DNA from 2 places in the Pseudomonas sp. CAM1A genome. Region 2 is predicted to be linked to the other one. Evidence: riboswitches for the same ligand, from Rfam matches in the RefSeq annotation. Region 2 holds a riboswitch; the other holds the start of a gene.
The links. A riboswitch is a leader RNA that binds a small molecule or an ion and turns the genes downstream of it on or off. The one in region 2 is predicted to bind cobalamin.
Positions count from the first base shown of each region.

Region 1: another riboswitch for cobalamin. It lies ahead of ABZO33_RS15610 (TonB-dependent receptor); the one in region 2 lies ahead of cobO (cob(I)yrinic acid a,c-diamide adenosyltransferase).

Region 1 is NZ_JBFNXP010000006.1:20,952-28,404, forward strand. Features, by position in the region: gene ABZO33_RS15580 (inorganic phosphate transporter) at 1-683, shown strand, start outside; gene ABZO33_RS15585 (glutathione S-transferase N-terminal domain-containing protein) at 786-1,481, opposite strand; gene ABZO33_RS15590 (OmpA family protein) at 1,596-2,366, opposite strand; gene ABZO33_RS15595 (DUF4398 domain-containing protein) at 2,380-2,775, opposite strand; gene ABZO33_RS15600 (N-acetyltransferase family protein) at 3,083-3,598, opposite strand; gene ABZO33_RS15605 (PaaI family thioesterase) at 3,665-4,162, opposite strand; cobalamin riboswitch at 4,351-4,556, shown strand; gene ABZO33_RS15610 (TonB-dependent receptor) at 4,663-6,780, shown strand; gene ABZO33_RS15615 (GlxA family transcriptional regulator) at 7,019-7,453, shown strand, end outside.
Region 2 is NZ_JBFNXP010000005.1:191,789-199,241, reverse strand. Features, by position in the region: gene ABZO33_RS15200 (hypothetical protein) at 1-534, opposite strand, end outside; cobalamin riboswitch at 683-901, shown strand; gene cobO (cob(I)yrinic acid a,c-diamide adenosyltransferase) at 1,010-1,621, shown strand; gene ABZO33_RS15190 (cobyrinate a,c-diamide synthase) at 1,618-2,913, shown strand; gene bluB (5,6-dimethylbenzimidazole synthase) at 2,910-3,560, shown strand; gene cbiB (adenosylcobinamide-phosphate synthase CbiB) at 3,557-4,465, shown strand; gene cobD (threonine-phosphate decarboxylase CobD) at 4,458-5,450, shown strand; gene ABZO33_RS15170 (cobyric acid synthase) at 5,447-6,901, shown strand; gene cobU (bifunctional adenosylcobinamide kinase/adenosylcobinamide-phosphate guanylyltransferase) at 6,903-7,424, shown strand; gene cobT (nicotinate-nucleotide--dimethylbenzimidazole phosphoribosyltransferase) at 7,421-7,453, shown strand, end outside.

The sequences.
Region 1 (7,453 bases), on a different contig from region 2:
CCCGCCAGGCTCTGGTACGGACCGCCCCCACGCCCGCCCCGGCCGATCCACGCCAGGTGCTGACCGCGTTCGTCGCCACCCCTGAAGCCAACCCCGAGCTGCTGCCGGCGCTGGCCGCGCTGACCGGCATGATCGGTGAGGAAGTCAAAGGCTACGGCTCGCTCAAGCGCGTGCCGGCCGAGGCCATGGCCAACGTGCGCAACGACATGTACCTGGCCAGCGAAGCCATCCGCCAGATCGACAAGCACCAGCTGGCCCACTACGACGCCGACACCGCCCGCCATGTGCAGCTGTTCAAGCGCCAGCTGGACGACGCCACTCGCTATATCCCGCTGTGGGTCAAGGTGGCGGTGGCCATCGCCCTGGGCCTGGGCACCATGGTCGGCTGGCGGCGCATCGTGGTGACGGTGGGCGAGAAGATCGGCAAGACTCACCTGAGCTATGCCCAGGGCGCTTCGGCCGAGGTGGTGGCGATGTGCACCATCGGCGCGGCGGACATGTTCGGCCTGCCAGTGTCGACCACCCACGTGCTGAGCTCGGGCGTGGCCGGGACCATGGTGGCCAATGGTTCGGGCATTCAACGCAAGACGCTGGTCAACCTGCTGATGGCCTGGGTGTTGACCCTGCCGGCGGCGATGTTGCTGGCGGGGTGTCTGTACTGGCTGCTCAACCAGCTCTTCTGATCCTGTAGGAGCGGCTTCAGCCGCGATCACCCGCAAATCGGGTGCCAGGCTCCGCGTTGCCTGCATCGCGGCTAAAGCCGCTCCTACAGAGGTAAGGAGCGATCAAACGGGAATTTTCAGGCCGCGCTGTACGGCCGGGCGCTCGAGGAACTGCGCCAGCACCCGCTGCACTTCCTTGAACTTGTCGAACTCCACCAGCTCCCGCGCGTTGTAGCGCTCCACCAGGTTACGCACCCAGGGGAAGATGGCGATATCGGCGATGCTGTACGCATCTACCATCCACTCACGACCCTGCAAATGGCGATCGAGCACCGCCAGCAAGCGCTTGGACTCATTGACGTAGCGGTCCCGCGGACGCTTGTCCTCGTACTCCTTGCCCGCGAAGAAATGGAAGAAGCCCACCTGGCCGAACATCGGCCCGATGCCGCCCATCTGGAACATCAGCCACTGCAGAGTCTGGTAGCGCTGGGCCGGGTCCTGGCTCAGCAACTGGCCGCTCTTCTCGGCCAGGTACTGCAGGATCGCCCCCGACTCGAACAATGGCAAAGGCTGGCCCCCCGGCCCATTGGGGTCGAGGATCGCCGGGATCTTGTTGTTGGCGCTCAGGGAGATGAACTCGGGGCTCAACTGGTCTTCGCTTTCGAAGCTGACCTTGTGCACCTCGTAGGCCAGGCCGATCTCCTCCAGCATGATCGAGACCTTGACCCCGTTGGGCGTGGCCAGCGAATACAGTTGCAGACGCTCGGGGTGTCGCGCCGGCCATTTGCCGGTGATGGGAAACGCGGAAAGTTCAGTCATGGGTGTGCCTTGCAGCGTTGAGGTTGTCGGGCATCCGGATCACCCCGACAATGCCAGCCCTGCCCAGGCGCTGCAAATGAAAAGGCGACCCGCGCATGCGGGTCGCCCACACGATCAACGCGACTTCACGGCATCCGCCCCCCGCGAGACGACCACCTCGACCCGCCGGTTGAGCTGACGCGACTGGGCGTCGCGGTTGCTGGCCACCGGATACTCCTTGCCATATCCGACGCTGACGATGCGCGCCGGATCTATCCCCTGCTGGCGCAGGGCATGGGCCACCGCCGCGGCGCGGTTCTCGGACAGGCGCTGGTTGAAGGCGTCGCCGCCGGTGGCATCGGTGAAGCCCTCGACCAGCACCTTGCGCTCGGGATTGTCTCGCAGGAACCGCGCCAGCTGCTGGATATCGCCCTGGCTGCGCCCACGCAGCTCGGCACGGCCGGTATCGAACAGCACATCGCCGAAGGTCACGACGGTGCCGCGTTCGGTCTGCTGGCCGTTGAGCGCTTTCAGCGCATTGAGCTGGGCGGTACGCACCTGAAGGCGCGCTTCGGCGCGTCGGGCCTCGATGCCCCGCATGCCGGCCTCGGCCTGGCGCAACACGATGGTCTGCTCGGCCGTCTCGATCTCGCGGTTGGCCAGGTAGGCGAGCTGCTCGACCTCAGGCGATTTGCGATTGGTCAGCGAAGCCGCCTCTGCCTTGGCCAGCGCGGCTTGCGCTTCTTGGGTTTGCAGGGCGGCCAGGCGGTGCGCCTGTGGCTTGGCCTGCAACGCCGAAAAGGCTTCGCGAGCCTCCAGCAGGTGCGGATTTTCAGGGGTGGCGGCGCAACCGGCAAGCATCAGGGCAAGCACCGACAGCGCTGGCAGCAGGGTAGGTCTGTTCATGTTCGGCTCCTTGTCATTGGCCAGGCTGGGTGGGGGCGGCATCAGGCTCGCCGAGCATTTCCTGCTTGAGCACTTCGATCCCTTGCTCTTCGATCTTCAGTTGCTCCTGGGTCTTTTGCGCCCGCGCCTTGGTTTCGGCCAGGCGGGCATCGGCCTCGGCCTGCTGGGCCAGGAGCCGGACCTGGCCGAATCGCTTCTCGCCCAAAGCGCGATCCAGGGCGCCCAGCTTGTCCTGGGCGGCGCGCATTTCCACTGGAGCGTACTGGGTTGCATCAGCGGCCACGGCACGGTTGATGGCGCTACGGGTAAGTTCGATCTGTTCGGTGGGCACCACCACGGTGGTACAACCGCCCACCATCATGAGCAGGCCGACCAGCGGCAAGGTCTTGCGGTTGAAACGGACATGCATGGAAAGCTCCTGGGCTGTGCTCGCGATCCTGTGCCGGGTAGAACTTGGCACGGGATCCTGCGGGAAATAGCTGTTGCTCATCGTCAATGACCACGGCAGCGGGTCAGTGCTGGTACTGCACAAGGAAAACGAGAGCTCAGATGTCAGACTGTCGCGAAAGCGGCGTAAGACTATTTCCAGCACGCACACAGCAGAAGAGGACTGGTCCACAGTCTGCATGAGGTCCGTCTGCATTTGATGTAGGGCCTGTCAGCGATCCCCTGAAACGTGGCGTTCCTTTCCTCGCCCGATGGCCAAGGCAAGCCTTCTAGCAGCCCGCAGGTACCCTGATCATCACCCAGTCACGGTGTCGCTCGTCACCGCAAGGGAAGATCGCCTCTCCCACCTTGCGAAAGCCGTTGCGCTGATAGAAACGGATCGCTCGGGCGTTCAGTTCATTGACGGTAAGCCGCGCCTGGCCATCAACCTGGGCGAGGGTCATGGAGAGCAATAGTTGGCCGGCGCCCGTGCCATGAACGCAAGGCAGTACATAGCAGCGGGAGATTTCCGCCAGTTGATCGGCTTCGGCAATACCCAGCTCGCCGGGCGCCAGATCGAGCATGCTGTAGCCCAGCACCTGGCCATCCCGTTCGACCACCAGCAACCGCTTGTGCGCGTGCTCCAGGTGCGCCCGGAAATGTTCAGGCTGGAGATGCTGGGCGATGTAGTGCTGCTGGGCGCTGACCGCGCTATCGGGCGGGCTGGCCAGGGCGAAGGTCGCTTGGCCGACGAGGCTCAGGGCCACGCAGTCTTCGTCACGGGCCGGGCGAATCTGGTAGGGCATGGCAACATCCTGTCGGGCAGCCGGGTCACATTCGACAATGCCAGCCACTCCCTGCCGACGCAAGGTTCAGGCGTCGCCATGGGCCAGCCGCTTGAGCTTTTCGGTATCGACCCGCACGAACACCGAATCGGCGGTGACGGTCAGTACATCCCCGGCCCAGACTTCGCAGATCACCCGTGTCTTGCGCCCCAGCTCACCCTCGACCCGGGCCTTGAGCAGCAGCTCGACGCCCATGGGCGTGGGCTTGAGGTAGGTCAAGCCAAGCTGGCCGGTGACGCAGTCGATGCGCGGCAGGCTGCCAGGTTCGCGGCCTTCGGCACGGTAGTGGCAGGCCATGGCAGTCCAGTTGGAATGGCAGTCGACCAGCATGGCCAGCAAACCACCGTAGACCAGGCCGGGCCAGCCGGTGAAGGTCGGATCGGGGGTATGCCGGCACCACAGGTGGACGCCGTCGGCGTCCCAGTGGCTCTGCACATGCAGGCCGCTGGGGTGGGAACAGCCGCAGCCGTAGCAGATGCCTTCGGGGGCGGCGAGTTGTTGCAGGGACAGGGCTTGCTCGGTCATACGCGTCCTTGGCTTGTTGGTGTTGGATAAGGAGGCTGGCTGCCGATGGTAGCGCCCTGCGCGGCCTGCGCCAATGCACGGGGCCTGCCCGCAGACATTACCTGCCTGACGGCAACCGCTCTGAACCGCGATTCAGCCACAATCAGCCCGCCCATCCAGACGATTGACTCCCTGCCCGTTCGGTGGTCAGATGCGCGCCAGTTTCAGGTGCCCTGCGCCGCCGCGCGCAAGGTGAAACGGGAAGCCGGTGAGTCGCTACCACGACAAGTCCGGCGCTGCCCCCGCAACGGTAAGCGAGCGAACCCTTCGACAGACCACTGTGCACACGCATGGGAAGGTGAAGGTTTCATGCCCCTCGCAAGCCCGGAGACCGGCCTGAGGCTTCACTTGGCAACCCGCGGTGGGCGGGCGCAGGCCGGTATTCGCGTGCGCGCCTGCGCGCGCTTCGCCGTTGCGTGTTTTCCACCGGGATCCATTCTTTCCTGCAGCAGTGGAACGACATGTCCCGTATCAACAAGCTTCACACCCTGGCGGCCTGCCTGGCCGTGTCCCTGCCGGCGCTGGCCGACGAGCAGCCCAGCCCTGCGCTCACCCTGCCGTCCACGGCGATCACCGATAGCCGCGACCCGCAGGCCGTCGACCTGGCCACCCCCACCCAGGCCGGTTCGCGCCTGAACCTCAGTGCCCTGGAAACCCCGGCGAGCACCAGCAGCATCACCGCCGCGCAGATCCAGCAACGCAACAACACCACGGTGCAGGATGCCGTGACCCGCTCGCCGGGCATCACCTTCATCGGTACCCCTGGCGATGGCGGTACCGGCTTGTCGGCGCGCGGTTTCACCGGCCAGAGTTCGGTGATGACCCTGTTCGACGGGGCGCGCCTGTACGCCGGCGCCGGCACCCTCACCTACCCGGTCGACCCCTGGATGGTCGAGCGTATCGATGTGATCCGTGGGCCTGCCTCGGTGCTGTATGGCGAAGGCGCCACCGGGGCAACGGTCAACGTGATTCCGAAAAAGCCCTTCAGCGGTGATATCCGCAATCACCTGCGCCTGGGCTATGGCTCCTGGGACCGCCAGCAACTGGGGCTGGACAGCGGCGGCAGCCTGAGCGAGCGCCTGAGCTACCGCGCCACCCTGAACCAACAGGCAGGCAACGGCTGGGTCGACCGCACCGATTCGCGCAGCCTGGCGTTCTCCGGCGCGCTGCGCTTCGATGCCAGTGACGACCTGAGCTTCACCCTGTCCCACGAACGTGGCGACGCGCAACCTGCCAACTACTACGGCACGCCGCTGATCGACGGCCATCTGCGCAGCAGCGTGCGCAACAAGAACTACAACGTCAGCAATGACCAGCAGCGCTACCACGATGAGTGGACACGGCTGACCAGCGACTGGAACATCAGCGACAGCATCAGCGCCAGCAACCAGCTGTACTACATCAAGAGCCGTCGCCACTGGCGCAATGCCGAGGAATACGCCTGGGATGCCGGTGTGATCCAACGCGGCAGTTTCCTGGAGATCAAGCACAACCAGGAGCAGATCGGCGACCGCCAGAGCTTCACCTTCGATCACTCGCTGTTCGGCCTGGCCAGCAAGACCGTGGTGGGCGCCGAGTACAACAAGATCCGCTTCAACATCGACAGCAACTCGCCCTACGAAGATGGCTACACCGACCCGCTCGACCCTTGGCGGCCGGCCCCCGGCGGGTTCCACAGTGCCGATCCGACGCGCCCGCAGACGCTGTCGAAAACCAGCACCTTCTCGCTGTTCGCCGAAAACCGCACGCAACTTACCGAACGCCTGTCGCTGGTCACGGGCATACGCCGCGACCAGAACCACATCGACCGCAACGACCTGGTGAAGGACACTCGCGAAGACCAGAGCCTGCGTGGCGGCAACTGGCGCGCCGGCCTGGTGTACGCGCTGACTGACGACCTGTCCGTGTACGGCCAATACTCCACCAGCGAGGATGGTGTCGGTGACCTGCTGACCTTGCGCCCGGAGCAACGCCTTGAACTGACCGAAGCCAAGCAGACCGAGTTCGGCCTCAAGCAACGGTTCTGGGACGGACGCGGTGAATGGACGGTGGCGGCCTACCACATCGTCAAGAAGAAGCTGCCGGTGTACGACGTGGTCTCCAAGCGCAGCCAGCAGGCAGGCCAACAGACCTCCGACGGCCTGGAGGCAAGCCTGGAGCTGGCTCTGGGCAACCAATGGCAGCTGTCGGGCAATGCAGCCTTGGTGCGCGCCAAGTACGATGATTTCACTCAACTCAGCCGAGGCGTTTCCTACGACCGGTCTGGCAACCACCCGCAGGACGTCCCACGTCGGACCGCCAACCTGTGGCTGAGCAAAGGCTTCGGGCAAAGCGTCGACACCGGTATCGGCCTGCGCTACGTAGACGCCCGCTATTCCAGCGCCGCCAATGACCAGCGCGTGCCGGGCTACACCGTGGTCGATGCCAACATCGGCTGGCAGGTGCTGCCCGACGTGCGCCTGGGCCTGCAGGTGAACAACCTGTTCGATCGCGCGTATGCCCAGTCGAGCTACAGCGGCGAACAGTGGCTGCTGGGCGCGCCGCGCTCGTATTTCGCCACGGTGGACTACAGCTTCTGAGGCAGGCGTTGCGCACTCAGGCTCAAGAACGTAGATCATTGATCTAACTGGGGCTGCGTGGGAGCGGGCTTGCCCCGCGATGCGATGCATGGCACCGGCTCAGCCGGTGTTCGCGGGTCAAGCCCGCTCCCACGCTGTTCGTGCATAGCCTCGACGCCTGCGCCTGTCGCGCGGTGCTTGATCGGCGCCGCGTCAGATGCTCGACTTAGCTCTACGCCTCCGTTACAAGCAGCGTGCCATGACCGACATCCCGCAGATTCCCACAGCACCCGTGCACGCGCTTGACCAGCCGCGCACCCTGCTGTTCCTCGCCTACCCGCAGATGGGCCTGCTCGACCTCACCGGCGCGCAGACAGTGTTCTGGGCCGCGACCAAGGCCCGCGCCGCGCGTGGCCTAGCCGGCTACCGGGTGGTCACCGCCAGCCTCGAGGGGGGCCTGGTGGCCACCGCCGAGGGCCTGGCCGTCGCCACCGAGCCACTGGCCCCCTGGCTGCACGAGCCCTTCGATACACTGGTCGTACCCGGCGCGCCGGAAATCGTCCGCACCCTCCCCGATCACACCGAGCTGGTCGCCTGGCTGGCCCAGGCTGCCCAACGCGCCCGACGCACCGCTTCGGTGTGCAGCGGCACCTTCTTGCTGGCCGCCGCCGGCCTGCTCGATGGCCGCCGCGCC
Region 2 (7,453 bases):
CAGTTCGTTGTGCAGCTTGCGATAGGCATAGGGAAAGTACCAGGCGATCGCGCAGGCGGTGTGTTTCTGCAGGTCGTCGACCAGGTCCTGCAGTTCCTCGGGGCTGGCGTGCTGACCGGCCTTCCACGGGGTGACGAACAGCGCCCCGGCTTTGAGCTGGCTGGCGTAGGCGATCGCCTTGGCCTGGCTGGCGGCTTCCTGCAGGGTCGGCGCCAGGTCGAGGCGGGCGATACGCGGCCAGCGCTGACGGGTATGCAGGTGGATCGACTCCTCTGCGCTGCTGATGGCCAGGTCGCCACGGGCCTCGCGCTCGCCTTCGTCGCGCTGTTTTTTACTGGTGTACTGCTCCAGCGCAACCAGCTCAGCCTGCCAGGCCGCAGCCGCGAGCATCCCGGTGTTGGCTGCGGCGCCGTGCCAGTAGGGCGCTTCGTTGTCACCTTGAAACTGGTTGAAGCGGTCGATGCAGTCGACCCAGCGTTCCAGGGCGGGACGCAGGAACTCCAGGCTCGGGTTGTTGATGATCAGGCCTTGCATGCTGCGCTCCTTGTCATTGTGATCGAGGTCAGTCAGATAGTGGCTATGTGATATCACTGCTTTGAGTGTGGCACAAGCTGGCGGATCGGCCATTGATCCAGGCCAGATCGGCCCTCGTTCGATTGACGCTCCCGGTGCAACCCTCTAACCTTCGCGGCGTGTTTCAGGTGCCCGGCGAACCGCGGTTCGGCAGGGTGAAACTGGGAAGCCGGTGGGCGCCAGCAGGCGCGAGTCCGGCGCTGCCCCCGCAACGGTAGGTGAGTCGAAGACGGCGCAGGGCCACTGGGTACAGGTATCCGGGAAGGCGCGTCGTCCGGGGATGTCCCGCTCACGAGCCCGGAGACCGGCCTGTCACTGCCAACGGCATCACGGAGGGTGATGCGCGGTGCGATGTGGCCGTTGCCACGCCTCCTGCGCGCTCCTCGTCTGCCTGCCTTTTATCTGTCGCCGCCGCGACAGTCTGCGGAGACCCCTGATGAGCGAATCCACCGAACGCGACGAACGTCACCTGGCGCGCATGCTGCGCAAGAAGGCGATCATCGATGAGCGCATCGCCAATTCCCCCAACGAATGCGGCCTGCTGCTGGTACTGACTGGCAATGGCAAGGGCAAGAGCAGTTCGGCCTTCGGTATGCTCGCCCGCGCCCTGGGCCATGGCATGCAATGCGGCGTGGTGCAGTTCATCAAGGGCCGCAACAGCACCGGCGAAGAGCTGTTCTTCCGTCGTTTCCCCGAGCAGGTGCGCTATCACGTGATGGGCGAGGGCTTCACCTGGGAGACCCAGGACCGTCAGCGCGACATCGCCGCCGCCGAGGCCGCGTGGGCGGTATCACGCCAGTTGCTGCAGGATCCGTCGATCCAGTTCGTCGTGCTCGATGAGCTGAACATCGCGCTCAAGCACGGCTACCTGGACCTCGACCAGGTGCTCTCGGACATCCAGGCTCGTCCGCCGATGCAGCATGTGATCGTCACCGGGCGAGCGGCAAAACCGGAAATGATCGAACTGGCCGACACCGTCACCGAGATGGGCATGCTCAAGCACGCCTTCCAGGCCGGTATCCGCGCGCAGAAGGGCGTCGAATTGTGAGTGATTCGCGCCAGTGTCCCGCCGTGCTGATCGCGGCCCCGGCCTCGGGCCAGGGCAAGACCACGGTCACCGCCGCCCTGGCCCGCCTGCACCGCAACCGTGGGCGCAAGGTGCGGGTGTTCAAGTGCGGGCCTGACTTTCTCGACCCGATGATCCTCGAACGCGCCAGCGGCGCGCCGGTCTACCAGCTTGACCTGTGGATGATCGGTGCCGAAGAGAGTCGTCGCCTGTTGTGGGAGGCGGCGGGCGAGGCCGACCTGATCCTGATCGAAGGGGTGATGGGGCTGTTCGACGGCACGCCGTCGAGCGCCGATCTGGCCCGCCATTTCGGCGTGCCGGTGCTGGCGGTGATCGATGGCACGGCCATGGCCCAGACCTTCGGCGCCCTGGCCCTGGGCCTGGCGCGTTATCAGCCCGACCTGCCGTTCGCCGGGGTGCTGGCCAACCGGGTTGGCAGCCTGCGCCACGCACAGTTGCTCGAAGGCAGCCTCACCGAAGGCCTGCGCTGGTATGGCGGGTTGTCCCGCGAGCGTGGCATCGAGCTGCCCAGCCGTCACCTCGGCCTGGTCCAGGCCAGTGAACTGAACGACCTGGATGCGCGCCTGGATGCCGCGGCCGAAGCGCTGGCTGCCAGCTGCGATGCCGCATTGCCGCCACTGGTCAGTTTTGCACGGCCCGAGCCGGTGAGCGTGACCACGCCGCTGGCCGGCGTGCGCATCGGCGTGGCCCGCGATGAAGCCTTCGCCTTTACCTATGGGGCCAACCTGGATCTGCTGCGCAGCCTCGGCGCGCAGCTCGAATTCTTCTCGCCGTTGCATGATCGGGAACTGCCTGATGTAGACAGCCTGTACCTGCCAGGCGGCTACCCGGAGCTGCACCATCAGGCCCTGGCCGCCAACGCGCCGATGCTGGAGGCGATCCGCGCCCATCATGGCGCCGGCAAGCCGCTGCTGGCCGAGTGCGGCGGCATGCTCTACCTGCTCGACGCACTGACCGATGTGGCCGGTGTGCGTGCGCCGCTGGCAGGCCTGCTGCCGGGCGAGGCGACCATGCAGAAACGCCTGGCAGCCCTGGCCCTGCAGGTCGTCGAGTTGCCCGAAGGTACCCTGCGCGGCCACACCTATCACCATTCGCTGACCAGCACCGAGCTGGAACCGATTGCCCGGGGCCTGAGCCCCAACGGTGGACGCGGCAACGAGGCGGTCTATCGCCTGGGGCGGCTGACCGCTTCCTACGTGCACTTCTATTTCCCCTCCAACCCCGACGCGGCGGCGGCGCTGTTGCGACCATGAGCGAACACGCGTACAGCGCCGTCGAGCGCGCGGCGATCTACCGGGCCATCGGCGAACGTCGCGACATGCGCCATTTCGCCGGCGGCGAGGTGGCCCCCGAATTGCTGGGGCGTCTGCTCGCCGCCGCTCACCAGGCGCCCAGCGTGGGCCTGATGCAGCCCTGGCGCTTCATTCGAATCAGCCAACGTGATTTGCGCGAACGTATCCAGGCTTTGGTGGAGGAGGAGCGGGTGCGCACCGCCGAAGCCCTGGGCGAGCGTTCCGATGAGTTCATGAAGCTCAAGGTCGAAGGCATCAACGACTGCGCCGAGGTGCTGGTGGCTGCGTTGATGGACAAGCGCGAGGCGCATGTCTTCGGCCGCCGCACCCTGCCGGAGATGGACCTGGCTTCGCTGGCCTGCGCCATCCAGAACCTGTGGCTGGCGGCGCGGGCCGAAGGGCTGGGCATGGGCTGGGTGTCGCTGTTCGAGCCGCAGGCTCTGGCCGAGCTGCTGGGCATGCCCGCAGGCGCCAAGCCCATGGCGGTGCTGTGCCTGGGGCCGGTGACCGAGTTCTATCCGGCGCCGATGCTGGTATTGGAGGACTGGGCCGAGCAACGGCCCTTAAGCGAAATGCTGTACGAAAACCATTGGGGAGAGCGCCCATGAGCGTGGCCTTGCTGACCGTGGCCGGCGTGGCCCTGGATGCGCTGCTGGGCGAGCCGCGCCGGCGTCATCCGCTGGTGGGCTTCGGCAACTTCGCCTCGCGCCTGGAGCAACGCTTCAACGCCGGTGGCCGGGGCTGGCGCAGCCACGGTGTCACGGCCTGGTTCCTGGCGGTGGTGCCGCTGACCTTGCTGGCGTTGATCCTTTCCTGGTTGCCCGCTATCGGCTGGCTGGTGGACGTGCTGGCGCTGTACTGCGCGCTGGGTCTGCGCAGCCTGGGCGAACATGTGCTGCCGGTGGCCCAGGCACTGCGCCAGGGCGACCTGGAGGAAGCGCGGCGGCGCGTCGGTTACCTGGTTAGCCGCGAAACCCGCGAGCTGGACGAGCCTGCTGTGGCCCGGGCGGCCACCGAGTCGGTGCTGGAGAACGGCAGCGACGCGGTATTCGCTGCGCTGTTCTGGTTCGTCGTGGCCGGAGCGCCGGGGGTGGTGCTGTACCGCCTGAGCAATACCCTGGATGCCATGTGGGGCTATCGCAACGAACGTTTCGAGCGCTTCGGCTGGTGCGCGGCGCGCATCGACGATGGGCTGAACTATATTCCCGCCAGACTGGTGGCGCTGACCTATGCGCTGCTGGGCAAAACCCGCTTGGCCCTGGCCTGCTGGCGCAAACAGGCGCCACTGTGGGACAGCCCCAACGCGGGCCCGGTGATGGCGGCGGGGGCCGGAGCCCTCGGGGTAGAGCTGGGCGGCCCGGCGGTGTATCACGGCGAGCTGCACGAGCGGCCGCGCCTGGGCGAAGGGCCGATGGCCGACGCCGACGCCATCGACCGTGGCTGGAGCCTGGTGCAGCGCGGCGTGTGGCTGTGGGTGCTATTGATCTGCGTGGGAGCTTACCTCAATGCTTGAGCACGGTGGCCGCCTGCTGCGGGCTGTGAAACAGTACGCCATCGCTCGGGAGCAGTGGCTCGACCTGTCCAGTGGCATCGCGCCGTGGTCCTACCGGATACCGCCGATTCCCCTGGAAGCCTGGGCCCGGTTGCCGGAGACCGAGGACGGCCTGGAGGCGGCGGCGCGGCAATACTATGGCGCGCCGCCGCTGCTGGCGGTGGCCGGTTCCCAGGCGGCGATCCAGGCCTTGCCATACTTGCGCCCCAGCGGCCGGGTCGGGGTCCTGTCGCCGTGCTATGCCGAGCATCCCCATGCCTGGGCGCGCGCGGGGCACACCCTGGTCGAACTGGACGAGGCCGAGGTCGAGGACCAGCTCGACAGTCTCGACGTTCTGGTGCTGGTCAACCCCAACAACCCCACCGGCCGCCGGGTAACCCGCGAGCGCCTGCTGGCCTGGCATGCGCGTCTGGCCGAGCGTGGTGGCTGGTTGCTGGTGGACGAAGCCTTCATGGACAACACGCCCGAACACAGCGTGGTCGCGCAGGCCGGGCAACCGGGTTTGATCGTGTTGCGCTCGTTCGGCAAGTTCTTCGGCCTGGCCGGTGTGCGGCTGGGCTTTGTCGTCGCCCAGGCCGATGTGCTGCGGCGCTTGGCCGAGGCGCTCGGGCCGTGGACCGTCAGCGGCCCGACCCGGGTGTTGGGGCAGGCCTGTTTCACCGACGAAGCGGCGCACCTGGTGCAAATTGCCCGTTGCGCCCAGGCCAGCCAGCGCCTGGTTGCGGTGCTTGATGGCGCTGGTCTGCCACCCAGCGGCGGCTGCGACCTGTTCCAGTACGTGCGTGATGAACGTGCCGCGCATCTGCATGACTATCTCGCCCGCCGCGGCATCCTGGTGCGGCTGTTCGAGCAGCCGCCCGCGCTGCGATTCGGCCTGCCGGCCACGGCGGCGGACGAACAACGCCTGGCCCAGGCCCTGGCGGACTACCACAAGGAATCGGCATGACCACCCTCATGGTGCAAGGCACCACCTCCGATGCCGGCAAGAGCACGCTGGTCACCGCCCTGTGCCGCTGGCTGCTGCGCCAGGGCATCGCAGTGGTGCCGTTCAAGCCACAGAACATGGCGCTCAACAGCGCCGTGACCGCCGACGGCGGCGAGATCGGTCGCGCCCAGGCGGTGCAGGCCCAGGCCTGCCGGCTGGCGCCACACACCGACATGAACCCGGTGCTGCTCAAGCCCAACAGCGACACCGGCGCCCAGGTGATCGTCCATGGCCGCGCGGTCACCAGTATGAACGCCGTGGCCTATCACGACTACAAGACCATCGCCATGCAGGCGGTGTTGGCTTCCCACGAGCGCCTGAGCGAAGCCTATCCGGTGGTGATGGTCGAAGGTGCTGGCTCCCCGGCGGAGATCAACCTGCGGGCCGGCGACATCGCCAACATGGGCTTCGCCGAAGCCGTCGACTGCCCGGTGATCCTGGTGGCCGATATCAACCGGGGCGGCGTGTTCGCCCACCTGGTCGGCACCCTGGAGCTGCTGTCGGCGAGCGAGCAGGCGCGGATCAAGGGCTTCGTCATCAACCGTTTCCGTGGCGACATCGCTCTGCTGCAACCTGGCCTGGACTGGCTGGAGCAACGCACCGGCAAGCCGGTGCTGGGCGTGCTGCCCTACGTCACCGACCTGCACCTGGAGGCCGAGGATGGTATCGATACGCGCCAGGGCGCAAAGAGTGAGCGCCTGTTGAAGGTAATCGTCCCGGTGTTGCCGCGTATCAGCAACCACACCGACTTCGACCCGTTGCGCCTGCATCCGCAGGTGGACCTGCAGTTCATCGGCCCGGGCCAGCCGATCCCGCCTGGCGACCTGATCATCCTGCCCGGCTCCAAGAGCGTGCGTGGCGACCTGGCGCAATTGCGCGAGCGCGGCTGGGACACGGCCATCGCCCGGCACCTGCGCTACGGCGGCAAGCTCATCGGTATCTGCGGCGGCCTGCAGATGCTCGGCGAGCAGGTGCATGATCCGCTGGGCCTGGAGGGGCCGGCCGGCTCCAGTGATGGCCTGGGCCTGCTGGCGTACAGCACCGTGCTGGAATCCGAGAAGCAGTTGCGTAACGTGGCGGGCACGCTCGATCTCGAGCAGGCCCCGGTGGCGGGGTATGAGATCCATGCCGGCGTCACCAGCGGCCCGGCGCTGGAGCGGCCAGCGGTGCAACTGGCCGACGGCCGTGCCGATGGCGCCATCAGCGCCGACGGCCAGATCCTCGCCACCTACCTGCATGGCCTGTTCGAGGGTAGCCAGTCGTGCGCCGCGCTGCTGCGCTGGGCCGGGCTGGCCGATGTGCAGGCCATCGACTACGAGGCCCTGCGCGAGCGCGATATCGAGCGCCTGGCCGATCTGGTCGAGCAGCACCTGGACACCGCGCGCCTGCGCGAACTGTGTGGAGTCGCCTGAAATGCACAGTCTGATCCTCGGCGGCGCCCGTTCGGGCAAGAGCCGCCTGGCCGAGCAACTGGCCGAGGCCAGCGGCCTGCCGGTGACCTACATCGCCACCAGCCAGCCGCTGGATGGCGAGATGAATGAACGCGTACGGCTGCACCGCGAGCGCCGTCCGGCCCACTGGGGGTTGGTGGAAGAACCAGTGGCGCTGGCTGATGTGCTGCGCGCCGAAGCCGCCGAAGGGCGCTGTCTGCTGGTGGACTGCCTGACGCTGTGGCTGACCAACCTGCTGATGCTCGAGGATGACCAGCGCCTGGCGCAGGAGCGCGACGCGCTGCTCGCTAGCCTGGCGCAACTGCCGGGCACGATCATCCTGGTCAGCAACGAAACCGGCCTGGGCGTGGTGCCCATGGGCGAACTGACCCGCCGTTACGTCGATCTCGCAGGCACGTTGCACCAAGCCGTGGCCGAGCGCTGCCAACGCGTGGTGCTGACCGTCGCCGGCCTCCCTCTCATGCTCAAAGGACCAGCCTTATGACCCCGATGTGGTGGCGTGACGCCTGCCAA